Formosa agariphila KMM 3901: one gene and its partners. The protein of the gene in region 2 interacts with the protein of the main gene of each other region in a pairwise test. Links are inferred from orthologs where the notes say so. Each region holds a gene or a part of one and is shown on either strand. Other genes may lie near its edges.

The links.
Region 1: the proteins of rlmB (region 2) and tsaE interact in binary tests that used the Escherichia coli proteins (3 or more experiments, as listed by UniProt). The link is inferred for Formosa agariphila KMM 3901 from one-to-one orthologs.
Region 3: the proteins of rlmB (region 2) and BN863_RS07105 interact in binary tests that used the Escherichia coli proteins (3 or more experiments, as listed by UniProt). The link is inferred for Formosa agariphila KMM 3901 from one-to-one orthologs.

What each region holds. Positions count from the first base shown.
Region 1 is NZ_HG315671.1:1,716,148-1,722,326, forward strand. Bases 1,843-4,527 are described here. They hold tsaE (tRNA (adenosine(37)-N6)-threonylcarbamoyltransferase complex ATPase subunit type 1 TsaE), read right to left. Parts: upstream 3,548-4,527; coding sequence 3,137-3,547; downstream 1,843-3,136. Other genes in these bases: BN863_RS07340 (alanine dehydrogenase), read right to left, coding at 1,843-2,130; BN863_RS07345 (hypothetical protein), read right to left, coding at 2,195-2,716; BN863_RS07350 (hypothetical protein), read right to left, coding at 2,679-2,954; porX (T9SS response regulator signal transducer PorX), read right to left, coding at 3,646-4,527. Also shown: BN863_RS07330 (proline dehydrogenase family protein), read left to right, coding at 1-511; BN863_RS07335 (hypothetical protein), read right to left, coding at 556-930; more of BN863_RS07340, read right to left, coding at 931-1,842; more of porX, read right to left, coding at 4,528-5,199; BN863_RS07365 (HD domain-containing protein), read left to right, coding at 5,276-6,179. UniProt on the Escherichia coli protein: Required for the formation of a threonylcarbamoyl group on adenosine at position 37 (t(6)A37) in tRNAs that read codons beginning with adenine.
Region 2 is NZ_HG315671.1:659,068-665,379, forward strand. What follows is about bases 1,271-4,088. They hold rlmB (23S rRNA (guanosine(2251)-2'-O)-methyltransferase RlmB), read right to left. Parts: upstream 3,138-4,088; coding sequence 2,403-3,137; downstream 1,271-2,402. Other genes in these bases: BN863_RS02790 (replication-associated recombination protein A), read right to left, coding at 1,271-1,535; BN863_RS02795 (rhomboid family intramembrane serine protease), read left to right, coding at 1,645-2,406; BN863_RS02805 (SusD/RagB family nutrient-binding outer membrane lipoprotein), read right to left, coding at 3,296-4,088. Outside these bases: BN863_RS02785 (hypothetical protein), read left to right, coding at 1-216; more of BN863_RS02790, read right to left, coding at 258-1,270; more of BN863_RS02805, read right to left, coding at 4,089-4,720; BN863_RS02810 (SusC/RagA family TonB-linked outer membrane protein), read right to left, coding at 4,735-6,312. UniProt on the Escherichia coli protein: Specifically methylates the ribose of guanosine 2251 in 23S rRNA.
Region 3 is NZ_HG315671.1:1,660,416-1,666,732, reverse strand. Bases 1,728-4,550 are described here. They hold BN863_RS07105 (bifunctional ADP-dependent NAD(P)H-hydrate dehydratase/NAD(P)H-hydrate epimerase), read right to left. Parts: upstream 4,009-4,550; coding sequence 2,446-4,008; downstream 1,728-2,445. Other genes in these bases: thrA (bifunctional aspartate kinase/homoserine dehydrogenase I), read left to right, coding at 4,361-4,550; fumC (class II fumarate hydratase), read left to right, coding at 1,728-2,381. Also shown: BN863_RS18595 (hypothetical protein), read right to left, coding at 1-87; BN863_RS07115 (peroxiredoxin), read right to left, coding at 182-823; more of fumC, read left to right, coding at 987-1,727; more of thrA, read left to right, coding at 4,551-6,317. UniProt on the Escherichia coli protein: Bifunctional enzyme that catalyzes the epimerization of the S- and R-forms of NAD(P)HX and the dehydration of the S-form of NAD(P)HX at the expense of ADP, which is converted to AMP.

The DNA of each region.
Region 1 (6,179 bases), 1.1 Mb from region 2 along the record:
TTTAGATTTTTTAAAGCAACAACATATACTTGCAAAGACCGAAGGTTTCTTTTTAGGATATAAGTTGGTTCGAGGTGCGTATATGGAAAAAGAAAATGAACGTGCTGAAAAAAAAGGATATGCCTCACCAATTTGTGAAAGTAAGGCTGCTACAGATTCTAATTTTAATGCTGGTGTATCTTATATGTTAGATCATTTAGATGATATGTCAATTTTCAACGGTACGCATAATGAATACAGTTCTTATTTTCTTATGGATTTAATGAAAGAAAAAGGCATTGAGAATTCAGATAAACGCGTTTGGTTTGGACAATTATATGGAATGAGTGATCATATTAGCTTTAATCTTTCTAATTTGGGTTATAATGTTGCTAAATATGTACCTTTCGGACCTGTTAAAGATGTTATGCCTTATTTAATTAGAAGGGCAGAAGAGAATACTTCTGTGGCAGGACAAACAGGGCGAGAGCTTAATTTGTTATTGAAAGAGAAAAAAAGAAGGAAACAATAAAAGTATAAAAAAAGACTGTCTGTAATAGGCAGTCTTTTTCGTTTTTAATCAAGAATTTGAATATCTTCTATAGTTGCTGTCTCATCGCAGTTTTTAACCAGCAGTGCAATACTTTGTTTGTTAAAGGTGCCGTCTAGATAGTATGTTTTACAAGGTTTTGTTGTGGTTTCACTTTTAGAGAAATCTACATCGCCTTTTCTTAAAACATGATTTAAAACTACAGTATCTAATTGCTTAACATTAATTATAGATTTAGCATTATCGCTATATATAATTGTTTTGGTGTTGATATTTTTTATCACACGAGCATCTAGTCCGTAGCTACAAGATGTTTTCTTTCCGCTAAGAAAAAAGGCTAAAAGTAGTAATCCTAAAGAAAATCCTCCAAGATAATACCCAATTCGTTGTATAAGTGTCATTTAAAAAATTAAGAGATTAATATCGCTATATTTTAAGTCAAACCATTCGCCAACCGAACGATTCGTTAAAATACCGTGATAAAAGTACAACCCATTTTTTAAACCTTTCTCAAATCTTAAAGAATTTTCTATGCCACCTTCTTCAGCAATTTTTAAAAGGTAGGGCGTAAAAATATTACTTATTGATATTGAGGCCGTTCTAGAAAATCGTGCAGGAATATTAGGTACACAATAATGTATAACGCCGTGCCGGTTAAAAGTAGGGAATTTGTGAGATGTAACTTCACTAGTCTCAAAACAACCGCCCATATCTATACTTACATCTACTATAACAGACCCTTTTTTCATGGATTGCACCATAGATTCTGTGACAATAATTGGAGATCTAGATTTTCCTCGTACTGCACCAATTACAACATCGCATCGTTTTAATGCTTTAGTTAAGTTTTTTGGTTGTACGGTAGATGTATAAATTGGACGACCAAGATTAGTCTGAATTCGTCTTAATTTAGATATAGAATTGTCGAATACTTTTACATTAGCACCTAATCCAATAGCGCTTCTTGCAGCATATTCTCCCACAGTTCCTGCACCAAGAATTACAACTTCAACGGGTGGAACACCACAAATATTACCAAACAATAATCCGTTTCCTTGATTGCTATTAGATAATAGGTCTGATGCAATAATTACCGATGCGGTACCTGCAATTTCACTCAAAGAACGTACGGCAGGGTAATGGCCGTCGTCGTCACGAATAAATTCAAAAGCTAAAGCAGTAATACGTTTAGTAGCTAGAGCTTCAAAATATTTTTTATGTTGAGTTTTTAACTGTAATGCAGAAATTAAAATGGTTTGCGGGTTAATAAGTGCAATTTGTTCTATAGTTGGTGGTTCAACCTTTAAAATTATAGGACATGAAAATACTTTAGCGGTATCTTTTGTTAATTCTGCACCTGCTTCGCTATAATCTTTATCTGTAAATTTAGCACCTAAACCAGCACCAGCTTCCATTAAAACACGATGCCCGTTACTAATTAATGCCGATACGGCATCTGGAGTGAGACAGACTCGTTTTTCTTGGTATGCAGTTTCTTTTGGGATTCCTATAAATAAATTGCCTTTGTTTTTATAAACCTCAAGTGTTTCTTCTTGTGGAATTAACTGCTGATGAGTAAAAGGAGAAAATGATTTAGACATATGTTTTTGACACTAGAATATGTAGTCAAATTACAAATAATATTTTGATTGCTTAAACCTTAATTTAAAAATAATCTTTTACTCTGTCTTTAAACCCTTTAGGTGAAAGCTTAAACTCATCTTCAAGTTTTTGAAAAGAATCGTTTACAGTATTTACTTTATTGAATATTTGTGCGCGAATTAAATAAATAGATGGAATAATTAAACCCATTATAGGTAATAGGTAAAAAAATTCATTACTATCTACATATTGTAAATCATCATTTAAAATTGTGAAGATTTGAAAAGTAAACATTGCAATAGGTACAATGATAACATGATACCACCAATGTCTACAGGTAAAAAACCAAACAAACATTAATAATAAAGGAATTAATTTTCCTGTTATTGTCCAAGCAACAATATCTATGCTTCCGTAAAATTTACTATCGTAGGTAAATAAAAATGTTTTCCAAACTTTTTGTTTAGGTACACTTTCATATAAGTAAAATAAATAGGGAGTAGCAGCAATAAATGTCGCTATAATACTCCCTATTATTAGACTTCTATTATCCGTGAGTTGGAATTTTAATTCTCCATCTTTCAATTTGTGGTGCTTCTTGCTCATTTATACTTAATCCGTGCGTTGGAATCTTAATTCTCCATCTTTCAATTTGTGGAGCTTCTTGTTCATTTAGATTTAATCCGTGTGTTGGGATTTTAATTCTCCATCTTTCAATTTGCGGAGCTTCTTGCTCGTTTAAACTGATTAGACTTGTTGCTTGAGCCGGGAAAAGCATTCCTCCAAAAATCGCAAGAGCGATTAAATGTTTTTTAGTCTTCATAATTCTGTAAGGGATTTAATTAATTAATGATTCAAATATATAGAATACACTAATTGAATTTTATCCCAAATGTTAAAATCATGTTAAAACTAACGTCTTTTGGGCAACTCAGTTACGGGAAAACCGTACTTCTTTTTCTTTGCTTCAATCAAATCTTAAAATCAGCACAAAAACACAAAATATCAATCAATATTAAATGTCAACTTTCTGGTTTTCGAATCTAAATTTTCAATTTTTACAGCATTAGATTTTTCATTCGAAAGAATGTTTTCTACACGTTCTGGCCATTCTATAAATAACCAAGCATCAGAATCTAAATAATCTTCTATACCAAAATTATAAGCTTCTTCTTCGTCGTTTAATCTGTAAAAATCGAAATGATAAACTAAACCATCATCGGTACTATATTCGTTAACTATTGAGAATGTTGGGCTACTAACATCGTCATTACACCCTAAATTTTTAACTAAGGCTTTAATTAATGTTGTTTTACCCGAACCCATATCACCATAAAATAATATGGTTTTTGATGTGGCTTTGCTAAGTATATATTTAGCAATATCCTCTAAATCATCTATGTGGTATTCTTTCATAGTTTACATGGCATAGGATGCAATTATAAGTAATAAAAATTAAATTTGCTAATGATTCGCATAATGAAAAAAAGGATATTAAATATAAATATATGAGTCTATTTCGGATTTAAAACGACAAATGGAATAATCATTTCTTCTAAAGATACACCACCATGCTGATAGGTGTTTCTAAAATAACTTACATAATGATTATAGTTATTTGGGTATGCAAAAAAGAAGTCGTTTTTAGCAAAAATAAAGGAACTACTCATTGTAATACTTGGTAAATGAACTGTTTTAGGTGTTTTAAATTCTAATACATCTTTAGATTCGTAAGTTAAACTCCTTCCTGTTTTATATCTTAAGTTTAATGAGGTGTCCCGATCACCAACAACTTTAGACGGATTTTTTACATTTATAGTACCATGGTCTGTGGTTAAAATTAATTTAAATCCTAAATTTTGTGCTTGTTGAATGATTTCAAATAGTGGCGAGTTTTTAAACCAACTTTGAGTTAGTGAACGGTAAGCTTTATCGTTAGATGCTAATTCTTTTACTACATCCATTTCCGTTTTGGCATGCGAAAGCATATCTACAAAATTGTAAACGACAACAGTAAGGTCGTTATTTTTCTGACTTTTAAAATTATCGACTAATTTTTTACCGTTTTTAAGGTTGGTAATTTTATGATATTCGCACGTTAAGTTTTGTAAGCCTAAACGCTTCATTTGTGCTTGTAGAAATTCAGCTTCAAATAAATTCTTTCCACCTTCGTCTGTATCGTTTTTCCAATAGTTTGGATGTAATTTTTCCATATCGCTTGGCATCAATCCAGAAAAAATAGCATTTCGGGCATATTGTGTAGCCGTAGGTAAAATACTGTAAAACGGAATTTCTGTTTCTTTCTTATAGTAAGGTGCAATAAAGGGCTCGAACGATTTCCATTGGTCGTATCTTAAATTATCTATAACCACAAGTAATGTAGGTTGTTCTTTACTTAATTCCGGAACTACTTTATTTTTAAACAAGGTGTGCGACATGGTTGGAGCCTCGGTATTTGGTTCGAACCAATCGGCATAATTTTTAGCTATAAATTTTCCGAATAAGGCGTTGGCTTCTGTTTTTTGAGATTCTAAAATCTCGAACATGCCAGCATCTTCTATATTTTCTAATTGAATTTCCCAATACACCAATTTCTGATAGAGGTTAGCCCAATCTTCAAAACTATTAACAGACATTAAATCCATTGCAATTTTTCTAAATTCTTGCTGATAATTAGATGTTGTTTTCTCTGAAATTAATCGAGAATGGTCTAAATTCTTTTTTAAACTCAATAAAATCTGATTCGGATTTACGGGTTTTATAAGGTAATCGGCAATTTTATTACCAATGGCTTCCTCCATAATATACTCTTCCTCACTTTTAGTAATCATTACAACAGGAAGCGTGTGGTCCAGTTCTTTAATTTCATTTAAAGTTTCTAGACCAGTTAAACCAGGCATGTTTTCATCTAAAAAAACAATGTCAAATTTATTGTCCTCTAACACCTCAAGGGCCTCGGTACCGCTATTGCATTTTGTAACCTTATAATTTTTTTTCTCTAGAAAAAGAATGTGTGGTTTAAGTAAATCAATTTCATCATCAACCCAAAGTATATTTATGTTATTCATATCGTTATATTTGTACTATTAAAGTGATTTTTTAAATATTTTAGAAGATCATCTTAAGCATTTCTAAACTATAAAGATGAATAAACTTAAAATATTAAACGATCCAATTTACGGATTTATTACCATACCAAATTCGTTAATTTTTGATTTAATTGAGCATAAATACTTTCAGCGGCTAAGAAGAATTACTCAAATGGGAATGTCTTATTTGGTGTATCCTGGAGCCCATCATACCCGATTTCATCATGCTATAGGTTGTATGCATTTAATGCAAAAAGCTATCAATGTACTTCGTTTTAAGGGAGTTGACATTTCTGACGATGAAGAAGTTGCATTAAATATAGCTATACTTTTGCACGATATTGGTCACGGTCCGTTTTCTCATGCCATGGAACATAGTATAGTTAGTGGGATTTCTCACGAGCATATTTCGCTGTTGTTTATGGAGCAATTGAACGATGAATTTAACGGAAGTTTAACGCTAGCCATCTCTATTTTTAAAGGGGAATACCACAGAAACTTTATGTGTCAGTTAATTTCTTCTCAATTAGATATGGATCGCGCCGATTATTTAAAACGAGATAGTTTTTATACAGGAGTCGCAGAAGGAAATATAAATAGCGAGCGTTTAATTACCATGTTAAGTGTTGTAGACGATGAATTGGTGGTTGAAAATAAAGGTATTTATAGCGTGGAAAAATTTCTTGTTGCTAGACGATTAATGTACTGGCAAGTGTATTTACACAAAACTAGTGTTGTTGCCGAGCAATTATTAATACGCGTATTAAAACGTGCTAAAGAATTATCGCATAATAATGTAGAATTGGTAGCGAGTAGGGCATTATCTTATTTCTTAAAAACAGAAATTAATGCAACTAATTTTGATAAAAACACACTTGAAACCTTTTCTAAGTTAGACGATTATGATATTATTTCAGCCATGAAAGAATGGCAATATCATGACGATTTTGTATTGCGTA
Region 2 (6,312 bases):
GATTCTACAGTATTATACGCCCAAGAAATTACTAACGGTTATCAGTTGGTAGATAGTTCTCCAAAAGTGGTTTATAAATTAAAAAAGACAAAATTAGAAGATGTATTTCTAGTAGAAGAAAAACAAGCTACTGTATATAAATCTGGTGATAAATGGGTTATCGGCTATTATGAAGGAGACACGCTAAAAGAAGACGTGTTAAATATTAAATTTTAGTAGCGTTTAGCTATAACTTTTAAACATAAAATACATTTAATTTAATAACCGTATTTAGTTTTCCAACGTTGCTTTAAAAAGTTACGATCAGATTGCTCTCTAGCATTAGCACCAGGCTCATACAGCTTGGTGTTTTTTATTTCGTCTGGTAAGAACTCTTGTTCTGCAAAATTATTAGCATAACTGTGTGCGTATTTATAATCTTCACCGTACCCTAATTCTTTCATAAGTTTTGTAGGTGCATTTCTAATCCCTAACGGCACAGATAAATCTCCTGTAGCACGTACTAATTGTTGTGCTTTTCCAATAGCTTCGTAGGCCGAATTACTTTTAGGAGAACATGCTAAATAGGTCGTGCATTGACTTAAAGTTATTCTCGATTCTGGATAGCCAATTGCCGAAACGGCCTGAAAGGTATTGTTGGCAATTACTAACGCTGTAGGATTGGCATTCCCGATATCTTCACTAGCCAATATTAGAAGTCGGCGTGCAATAAATTTTACATCTTCACCACCTTCAATCATACGTGCTAAATAATACACGGCAGCATTTGGATCGCTTCCGCGGATAGATTTTATAAAAGCAGAAATAATGTCGTAATGTTGTTCGCCAGTTTTATCGTAGCGTGCAGTGTTATTCTGAATTTTTGCAAGTACAATATCATCTGTAATCACAATATCGTCACCTTCAAAGGTATTCACTAATAACTCGAAAATATTTAGGAGTTTTCGTCCATCACCTCCAGAAAGGCGTAATAATGCGGCTGTTTCTTCAAGCTTTATGTTTTTTTCGGCTAAAGCCTTATCTGTTGCAATTGCACGATGTAAAAGCTGTTCTAAATCGGTTTTTTCAAAAGCTTTTAAAATATAAACTTGACATCGAGATAATAATGCGGGTATAACTTCAAAACTAGGGTTTTCTGTGGTTGCACCAATTAACGTGACCCAGCCTTTTTCAACTGCTTGCAACAACGAATCTTGCTGCGATTTACTAAACCTATGAATTTCATCAATAAATAAAATAGGATTTTTAGTTGTGAATAAACCTCCGCTTTGTTTTGCTTTGTCTATAACTTCACGAATATCTTTTACTCCAGAATTTATGGCACTTAATGTGTAAAATGGCCTTCCAGATTGTGTGGCAACTATATTGGCTAAAGTGGTTTTTCCAGTTCCTGGAGGTCCCCAAAAAATCATCGAGGAAATTAAGCCTTGTTTTAATTGTATACGCAATGGGCCTTGTGGACCAACAAGATGTGTTTGACTGATATAATCGTCTAAAGTTTCTGGACGTAATCGTTCTGCTAAAGGTGCGTTCATATTGTAAAATTACTGTATTTTTTAAAGGTATTTAAATAAAACACGACTGACATTTTATCAATTTAAAAATATTGGTTTACAATTTGATTAACATAAGTAAATTCAATTTATGAAACAACACGACCATTTTAAATTTTCTAACGGCGTTATTGCATATCCGTTAGTCTTTATTTTAATACTGTGGTATGTGTTTTGGTTTGAAATAGAAACGAATATTTTCTTTAATAAACATGGAATTTATCCGCGTACATTAGAAGGTTTACAAGGCGTTGTTTTTAGTCCGTTTATACATTCTGGGATTTCGCATTTATACCATAATACCATTCCGTTATTTGTATTAAGTGTAGCCTTATTTTATTTCTATAGACCCATTGCGTGGAAGGTTTTAGGCTATGGTATTTTAATGTCTGGTTTTTTAACCTGGTGTATTGCTAGACCTTCTTACCATATTGGAGCTAGTGGGTTGATATATGTATTGGTAAGTTTTATCTTTTTTAAAGGCGTTTTTGCTAAACATTTTAGATTGATTGCCCTTTCGCTATTAGTGGTGTTTTTATACGGAAGTATGATTTGGTATGTCATGCCTATGGAGGACGGTATATCTTGGGAAGGTCATTTATCGGGGCTGATTACGGGGTTGTTTTTTGCTTTAATTTTTAAGAAGACAATAGCAAAACCCGAAAAATATGCTTGGGAACACGAAGATTATAATGAAGCCGAAGATGACTTTCTAAAACAGTTTGATGCCGATGGAAACTTTATAGAGCAAAAACCTATGGAGGAAGACGAAATAGACGTTGAAGAAATTTCTACTGAAGATTCGTCAACGTCATATCGTTATATATTTAAAGAAAATAAATCTGAAGATTAGCGACGTTGTCTTACAGCTTCGTATAAGAACGCACCACAAGCTACAGAAACATTTAAAGATTCAATCTCACCTAGTATAGGTAGTTTAGCTTTAGCATCTACAAGTTTTAAAACAGAAGGATTAATTCCTTTTCCTTCAGACCCCATAATTATAGCACAGGGTTCGGTAAATGACACATCGTATAATACATCATCAGTTTTTTCTGTAGCCGCAATAACTTTTATTCCCGATGCTTGCATAAAAAACATGGCATCTTTAATATGGTCTACTTTACAAATAGGCATTTTAAATACCGCACCAGCACTTGTTTTAATAGTATCTCCATTTACAGGAGCACCTCCTTTTTTCTGAATAATAATACCATCAACACCAGTACATTCTGCCGTACGTATAATAGCACCAAAGTTTCTAACATCACTTAATTGGTCTAATAGCAAGAATAGGGGAGTCTTTCCAGATTCGGTTACTTTAGTTACCAACTCTTCAATGTCCCAAAATGTAATAGGAGCAATTTGTGCAACAACACCTTGATGATTTTTAGATGTTAATTTATTTAGTTTTTCTACAGGAACATAAGAAAAGTTTAGACGTTGCTTACGCAATACACCTTCCAACTCGTGAGAGAGTTCACCTTTAAGTCCTTTTTGAACAAATACCTTGTCAATATTTTCACCAGCTTGAACAGCTTCTATAACTGCACGAATACCAAAAATTTGAGTCTCCTTTTCCATGTGTCAAAAGTACAATAATTTATGAATTGGTAAATAAAAGTTTGCGCATAAAAAAACCGCCTCGATTGAGGTGGTGAAATTTGTATAAAAAAAAGCAGCCGACTAATTGAGATTTTAGTCGACCGCTTTCAAAATAATATGATAAGATATTCTAGTGATTAGTTAACATCCCAGAATAACTTTGTTGTTTGCTCGTCACCACCTATTGCAGTAGATGCAGCAGACCAGTTTGGCTCATTTAAGTTTTGTTCGTTAATTGGGTATGTATAACGTGTTGGTACTGGGTTACCAGTATCTTCAGGTAAGTTGAATTCTGGAGTATCATATGTTCTCCATACTGTCCATCCTTCAAAACCTCTGTTGTACATTGCTAACCAAAATTGGTTTCCAATAGACGTTTTCCAATCTGCAGCGTTGTAAGCTACTTCTGGTTTAGCTAAATAAGCTTCTACACCGTCAACTCCCCATTCGTCGAAAGAGGCAGTAATACCATTGATGTAGAATGTTTCTGCAGTGTCACCCACAGCAAATCCTCTTTGTGCAGCGTCAGCTAGGAAGAAAGAAACTTCAGAAAAGTCTAATAACACACCTCTAAAAGTAGGCTCGTGAATTACAGTACCAATATGAGTGTATGCAGCAAAACTGTTAGCCGCTCCGTAAATACCACCTGTGTATACACCTTCACCTAAGTTTTCTTCAAAATAAACAGGACGTCTTGGGTCGTCTAACATATTCATGTAATCTACTAATGTATTAGCAGGAACAAAATCTGCACGTCCAGACTGTACTAAATCTACCCATAATGGGTTTGTGTTTGGAGTAGCTGCAGCATATTGAATATTTGCATTATCTGCGTTAGATGTAAATACACCAGAATCTACAGCAGATTCGATTGTAGTTTGAGCTAATGCTGCCATTCCTGGAGCATCAACAATACGCATTCCAATTCTTAATTTTAAAGAGTTACCAAATTTCATCCAAGATGAAATATCACCATAATAGATATTGTCTTCTGAAAATCCAGTACCTGAAAGGTTAGGTATTGCAGTATTAATACGAGAAACTAAATCTTCGTAAATTGTAGCAGCATCATCATATTCAGGTAATAAAGTAGTCTCAGACTGTAAAGCTTGAGAATAAGGAATATCTCCAAACGTATCTACTAATTGTTGCCAAGTATACACTTCTAATATTTCAATTTGAGCTAATCTCGTGTTTTTATCTGCTTCAGATAAATCTACATCAGCTTCTGTATATTCTTTAGCTGTTTTTAAATCTAGAAGTACATCTCTATATAATTCAGACCAGTGGTACTGAGGAATGTTTCTGTTATTTAAATCGTAATTCGCTTCATCGATATATGTTGTTTCTGTCCAATATTGACCAAGTAATCTGAATACGTTAACATTAACGTTTGTACTTGTCATTTGGTCAAATAAACTCTTAGTGGCAGAATTAAACAAGAACGCTGCTTCTACCTCTGTAGGGTTTTTTGGATCTTTATTATAGCTTTCATACTTCTCATCAGACATACAAGATGCTAGAACTATAAAAGACAATGCTGTTATAAATATTTTTTTCATGATTTTTTCTTTTTTTAGAACTGTAATTTAACACTTGCACCAATTTCTCTAATTGCAGGGTATGCACCAGATTGGTATCCTTGAACGTTACCAGAGCTTAATCCTGCTTCAGGGTCAGAGAAAGGAACATTCTTATCGATAATCCATAAGTTTCTACCAATTATAGAGAAAGTAACTCCTGTAAAAGGTAATCTTGCTAATTGGTCGTTATCGAAGTTATAACTAATACTAGCTTCTCTTAATTTAACATAACCTGCATCGTAAACGTGCTGAGAGTTAGACGCTCTAGCATAACCCCATGGGTTAGCATAAGTGCTTGCATTTGCTCTTACTGTGTTTGTAGAACCATCTGCTTGAACACCTGGTAAAATTACTCCACCACCATTATCTAAAGTATTTCTAACAGGGTTTCCTAAATCGTTAGTACCTGCTGTAAAGTCATACATTCCTGTTGCGTAACCATACCATGTATCTAAAGAGAATAAATCTCCACCTTTTTGCATATCAATTAAGAAGCTTAAGTTGAAGTTTTTATAGTTAAATGAGTTAAATAAACCAGCTTTCCAATCAGGGTTAACATCACCAATTACATTGTTGTTACTACTTGTAGTCTCGTAGTAACCATTTGCTCCAACTATTGGTTGTCCGTTTTCATGGTAAACTAAATCTGTACCTCTAATAGTACCGTAAGCTTCACCAGGAGTTGCGTTAATACTAACACCACCTTGTAAAGATGCTAAAACTAAGTTGTCAATTCCATCTGTTAATTCTTCTACTAAACTTTCGTTTTTAGACCAGTTAACATTCATGTCCCAAGAAAAATCTTCTGTACGAATTGGGCTAATATTTAAAGTTACTTCCCAACCTTTGTTAGAAATAGTACCTGCGTTAAGAATTGCAGAAGTATAACCTGTAGAGTTAGATAATGGCACACTTGTAATTTGGTTTTCGTTAAGTGCATCGTAGTAAGATACATCGAAACCAAAACGTTTTTGGAAAAATTGCATTTCTAAACCAACTTCCCAGTTTGTTTGTTCTTCTGGAAGTAATTCTAAGTTACCTTTAATACTTGGGTTTGTAGCAATACCACCGTTAAAAGGCGTACCAATTACATAAGTATTAAATACGTTATAAGGATCTGTATCGTTACCTCTTACTTTACCAAATGTTAACCAATTGCTTTGGATTAATTCAGAAAAAATGAATGATCCAGTAGCAGACCAGTAGTCGTAACGGTTATCTGCAATAGGTAAAGATGAAGAACGGTCTGTTCTAAAAGTACCTTCAACAAATAGGAAGTTATCATAACCTAAACTAGCTTGGATATACTCACCATCTACCATTTTAACTTCTTCTCTCTCAACTGGTGCTTCTAAACCATTTACACTATTAGATAATGCATAAAGACCTGCAAGGTTTAATCCTCCGTTAGTCTCTGCGTAAATACTATTTAATTCATTACGTCTTAAGTTAAAACCAGCAATACCAGAAAGGTTAATTTTGTCTGATAAATCTTTATTGAAAGATAACATTAAGTCGTAGTTATATTCTGCAACATTTCTGTTAAAACGAGAATATTGAGATACATCTAC
Region 3 (6,317 bases), 1.0 Mb from region 2 along the record:
GGTTAATAAAAATACCATTAACCAAAATCCTATGGTTAAAATTGTTAAAAACGCTAAAAAGCCTAAATATTGGTCGAATTCGAACATAATTGGTGTGTGTCTATATTATAATTAACGCAAATATATATTAAAAGCTTTTTTTATACAATAGGAATTAATATAATTTTAAAAAGATTTAAATTTATTTTAAATCTGGTTGCGGTGTCATTCTTAAATACGGCTTAACTTCTTTAAATCCTTTCGGGAAATGATTTGGAATATCTTTAGTTTCTATACTCGGAGAAACGACGCAATCCTCTCCACTTTTCCAGTTTGCAGGCGTTGCCACTTTATGATACGCTGTTAATTGTAACGAATCTATTACACGTAACAATTCATCGAAATTACGACCTGTAGATGCTGGATAAGTAATAATAAGTTTTACTTTTTTGTCTGGATCAATTATAAATACCGAACGTACAGTTAAATTATTATTCGCATTAGGATGAATCATATCATACAAGTCCGACACGTTATGGTCTTCATCTGCAATAATTGGAAAATTAACAGTGGTGTGCTGAGTTTCGTTAATATCCTTAACCCAACCTTTATGCGATTCTACACCATCAACACTTAATGCTACAACCTTAACATTACGTTTATCAAATTCATCTTTATATTTTGCTACAGTTCCTAATTCTGTTGTACAAACTGGCGTATAATCTGCTGGATGCGAAAATAAAATACCCCAACTATCTCCTAACCATTCATGAAAATTTAAATCTCCTTCTGTAGATTTTGCTGTAAAATTTGGAGCTTCATCTCCTAGTCTTATTGTTGCCATAATATTTATAATGTTTAGTGTTTAATTAATGCCTACTAAATTAATAGGTTTATAAGAGACTATCAACAATCTATTCTTAAATTTTTGTTATAAAAATATCCTGAATAAGAATAAAAAATAAACTTCAAAATTGTTAAATTTGTTACTCATTAAATATAATAAAATGGACTATCGTATAGAAAAAGACACCATGGGCGAAGTAAAAGTGCCTGCCGATAAACTTTGGGGTGCACAAACAGAACGTTCTCGTAACAACTTTAAAATTGGTGTACCGGCTTCAATGCCATTAGAAATTGTTTATGGATTTGCATATTTGAAAAAAGCTGCGGCCTATTCAAACTGTGAATTGGGCGTACTTTCGGTTGAAAAACGCGATTTAATAGGACAAGTTTGCGATGAAATTATTGCAGGACAACACGACGACCAATTTCCTTTAGTGGTTTGGCAAACAGGTTCTGGTACGCAAAGCAACATGAATGCTAACGAAGTTATTGCTAACCGTGCGCATCAAATCGCTGGAAAAGTAATTGGTGAAGGTGAAAAAACCATACAACCAAACGATGATGTTAACAAATCGCAATCGTCTAACGACACCTTCCCTACTGGAATGCACATTGCTGCTTACAAAAAAGTTGTAGAAAACACTATTCCTGCGGTAACTCAACTTCGCGATACGCTTAAGAAAAAATCTGAAGCATTTAAAGATGTCGTTAAAATTGGACGTACACACTTAATGGATGCTACACCTTTAACCTTAGGTCAAGAATTCTCTGGTTACGTATCTCAATTAGATCACGGCTTAAAAGCTTTAAAAAATACACTTCCACATTTAAGCGAATTGGCTTTAGGAGGAACAGCGGTTGGAACAGGTTTAAATACACCTAAAGGGTATTCTGAAAATGTAGCTGGTTACATCGCTAAATTTACAGGCCTTCCATTTATAACTGCCGAAAATAAATTCGAAGCTTTAGCTGCTCACGATGCGATTGTAGAATCTCACGGTGCTTTAAAGCAATTAGCGGTATCTTTAAATAAAATTGCTAATGATGTTAGAATGATGGCATCAGGACCACGAAGTGGAATTGGTGAAATTATTATACCTGCCAACGAACCAGGAAGTTCAATTATGCCTGGAAAAGTAAACCCTACACAGTGTGAGGCGTTAACTATGGTTTGCGCCCAAGTTATTGGTAACGATGTTGCCATTTCTATTGCAGGAACTCAAGGTCATTACGAGCTTAATGTGTTTAAACCAATTATGGCTTTAAATTTCTTACAATCTGCTCAATTATTGGGAGATGCTTGTGTGAGTTTTGATATTCACTGTGCTACTGGAATTGAACCAAATCATCCTAAAATTAAAGAACTATTGAACAATTCTTTAATGCTTGTAACAGCCTTAAACACTAAAATTGGATACTATAAAGCTGCAGAAATTGCAAACACTGCTCATGAAAACGGAACTACTTTAAAAGAAGAAGCCGTAAACTTAGGTTATGTTACTGCTGAAGAATATGATCAATGGGTAAAACCAGAAGATATGATTGGATCACTTTAACCAACATATTTTATAACATTAAAAAATCCCATGTCTAATTTTAAAATGACAGTGGATTTTTTTTTTACTTCTTAACTTCTTCAGGTTTTTGTTCTTTTTCAGACAAAGGTGTATCCGCTTGTTTAAATAAATCTAAGTACGCCTGACCTAAATACGATATAACATCTGAAGCTATTAAGCTTTGATAGCCTTTAAATTCGATAGCCAAATCGGCAGATTTTCCATGTAAATACGTTCCAAAACAAGCCGATTCTAACGCTGTATACCCTTGGGCTCGTAAACCTGTAATTATTCCAGTTAATACATCTCCAGTTCCTCCTGTAGCTAAACCTGGATTTCCAGTAGAATTTATATATAATTTATCCTGATACACAGAAATAGAATTAGCTCCTTTTATAATCACCAATACCTTGTGTTTTTTAACAAAGGCTTTTGTTTTACTTAATTTGTCGAAATCATCTTCCCAATCACCAATAAGTCGTTTTAACTCTTTTGGGTGTGGTGTTAATATGGTATCCTCTTTTAAATACTTTAATAACGCTTTATTTTTAGAGAGTATATTTAAACCATCTGCATCAATAACCAAAGGCGCTGTATTGTTTTTTAAAAACGACTCAAAAGCTTTAACTGTTTTTTCATCTGTTCCTAACCCTATACCTATTCCTACAGCATCTGGGATGATATCGAACACGATATCAGTAATTAATTTCTTATCTGCATCTGTAATTACCATGGCTTCCGGAAGTGCGGTTTGCAATGGTATGTAACCACATTTAGGAACAAATGCAGTTATTAAACCTACGCCAGATAATAATGCTGAGCGACTTGACAGTTGCACTGCTCCTATTTTTCCGTAACTCCCACCAATAATTAAAGCATGCCCGTAGCTTCCTTTATGCGAAAACTTATCGCGCTGCTTGTACATTGGCAACACATCATACTTTCCTAAGACTTCTGCTTCAGTTTCGGTAGTTTCTAGATAAGTAGCATCTATATCAATATTAAGGATTTCCCATTGATCGATATACTTATCTGTTTCAGGCAAGAAAAACACCAATTTAGGGGTTTGAAAACTTAAAATTAAATTAGATGTTACCACATCATCTTCATGCTTAGGAGTTTTATCTGTGTATAATCCAGAAGGAATATCTACAGAAACCGTAAGTGCTTTCGATGCTTTAAAATGCTTAAACAAAGCTATAACCCAATCAGAAATAGGCCGATTTAATCCAACTCCAAATATGGCATCGATTATAATATCTTGACTTGAAATTTCAGGAAAATCATCAACAGAATGTATGGATACAGGCCAATCTTTAGTGGTTTCCTTTAAACGTTCATAATTTATTAGAAAGTCTTTCGAACGTTTATCGCTAAAATCTACAATAAATGTTTTAACGTTATAGCCATGAGAAATTAAGTGCCTTGCCAGCACCAATCCATCGCCTCCATTATTTCCTATTCCACAGAAAATTAAAATTGGTACCGGTGCACCTTGTAAACGGGCATCTAACCAATTAAACAAACTTATGCCTGCGCGTTCCATTAATTCAGACGAACTAATATTTTGTTTTTTTATAGTAAACCTATCACCTTCGTAGATTTGTTCTTTAGAAAATATTTTCATCGCTGTTTTATTTAAGAAAATTCATTAGAGATTATTCAGTTAAATAGATTTAAATTAGATTTAAATAAACGATTCAAGCTTAACACTAAATAATCTGCAAAAAATTATAATACATTTTTTTATTAATGTAAAAGTAATACATTTGAGAAGTTTAGTAGTAGAAAATGCAAAATACAGGAAACACATCTCAGTTCATTTCAAGACCAACAATCGTTGGGAGCATTGCTATTATTATTACTAACATTATTACCCCTTGGGGTAATTAAATATATATCTTCCGTCCACACAATTTGTAATATTATGTTACAAAATCAAAATAACAAGCTATTAAATTTATACAATCTACTTTAAAATGAAAGTATTAAAATTCGGAGGAACATCTGTAGGGTCCTCAAAAAACATAACTAACGTCGTATCAATCTTAACCAAATATGCCCAAACAGACAAAGTTATTTGTGTCGTTTCTGCAGTTGGTGGAGTTACCGATAAATTATTAGAAGCTGGCCAATTGGCACAATCTAAAAACAGTGCATATTCAGACGCTTTTTCAAATATAAGAACAATTCATTTAAATATTATTAAGGAATTAATTCCCACTAATAATGAAGCTGTTTTAGAAGAAATCGAGACTAGATTAGCCGCTTTAAAAAACCTTTTAGATGGCATTTACTTAATTAATGAATTGTCGCCTAAAACCTCTGACAAATTAGTGAGTTTTGGAGAATTAATGTCCTCTTTCATTATTGCTGAAACTTTAAAAAGCAAAGGTGCTAATGCCGAACGTAAAAACAGTCAGGAGTTAGTCACTACGAATTCTAACTTTACAAAAGCTGAAGTAAATTACAGTATTACAAATAAAAATATTCAGGATTATTTTAAAGATAGTTCATTCGATATTACCATTTTACCTGGTTTTATTTCGAAATCGGTAAATGGAGAAATCACAACTTTAGGTCGTGGTGGTTCAGACTTTACTGCAGCCATTGTTGCTGCAGCCTTAAATGTAGACCAATTAGAAATTTGGACCGATGTTAGTGGTATGTACACCGCAAACCCTAAAATGGTTAAACAAGCGCTTCCGATAGACAAATTATCGTATCAAGAGGCGATGGAATTATCTCATTTCGGAGCGAAAGTATTGTATCCTCCAACGGTTCAACCGGTATTGAGTTTACAAATCCCAATTCATATTAAAAATACCTTAGAGCCGGATGCTGTAGGAACCATTATTTCTAAAGACGGAAGTAATGTTAGCAATGCTGCAAAAGGAATTACTAATATTAGTAGTGTGGCGTTATTAACGCTTCAAGGAAATGGAATGGTTGGAATCCCAGGATTCTCAAGACGCTTATTCCAAACCTTAGCTCAAGAAAAAATAAATGTAATTTTAATTACGCAAGCGTCTTCAGAACATTCTATTTGTTTTGGTATAGACGATAAAGATGCGATTTCGGCAAAAGCAGCTATCGATGCTGAATTTGAAAATGAAATTTCGCTTAAAAAAATAGACCCTATTCTTGTTGAAAGCAACTTATCTATTATCGCCTTAATTGGAGATAGTATGAAGAGTCACCAAGGTATTAGCGGTAAAATGTTTAGTGCTCTAGGTAAAAACAACATAAATATTCGTGCTATTGCACAAGGTGCTTCAGAGCGCAACATCTCTGCTGTTATTGCGCAAAACGATGTTAAAAAAGCATTGAATATTTTACACGAAGTCTTCTTTGAAGGGAATATTAAACAATTAAACGTATTCATTACAGGTGTTGGAAATGTTGGCGAGCGTTTAGTTGAACAAATTAAACAACAACGTAAATATTTAAAAGAAAACTTAAAAATCAATCTTCGTGTTGCTGGGCTTTCGAATTCAAGAAAAATGCTTTTTGATACGGATGGTTTGTCTTTAAAAAACTGGAAAGAACAATTAGAAAAAGATGGTGAAGCTGCAACTTTAGAAGGGTTTTACCAGTCTGTTAAAGAATTAAATTTACGTAATAGTGTATTCGTGGATGTTACAGCAAATAAAGAGGTGGCCGACTTATACGCTATGTATTTAAAGCAAAGTATTGCTGTTGTAGCTTGTAATAAAATTGCGTGTTCTAGTAAATTAGAAAAATATAAAGAATTAAAGCAATTATCGTATAAATACAACGCACCTTATTTATTCGAAACTAATGTTGGAGCAGGTTTACCAGTAATCGATACGTTAAACAACTTAATTGCTTCTGGAGATAAAGTAACCTCTATTCAAGCGGTATTATCGGGTAGTTTAAACTTTGTATTTAACAACTTTAACGATACAACTAAGT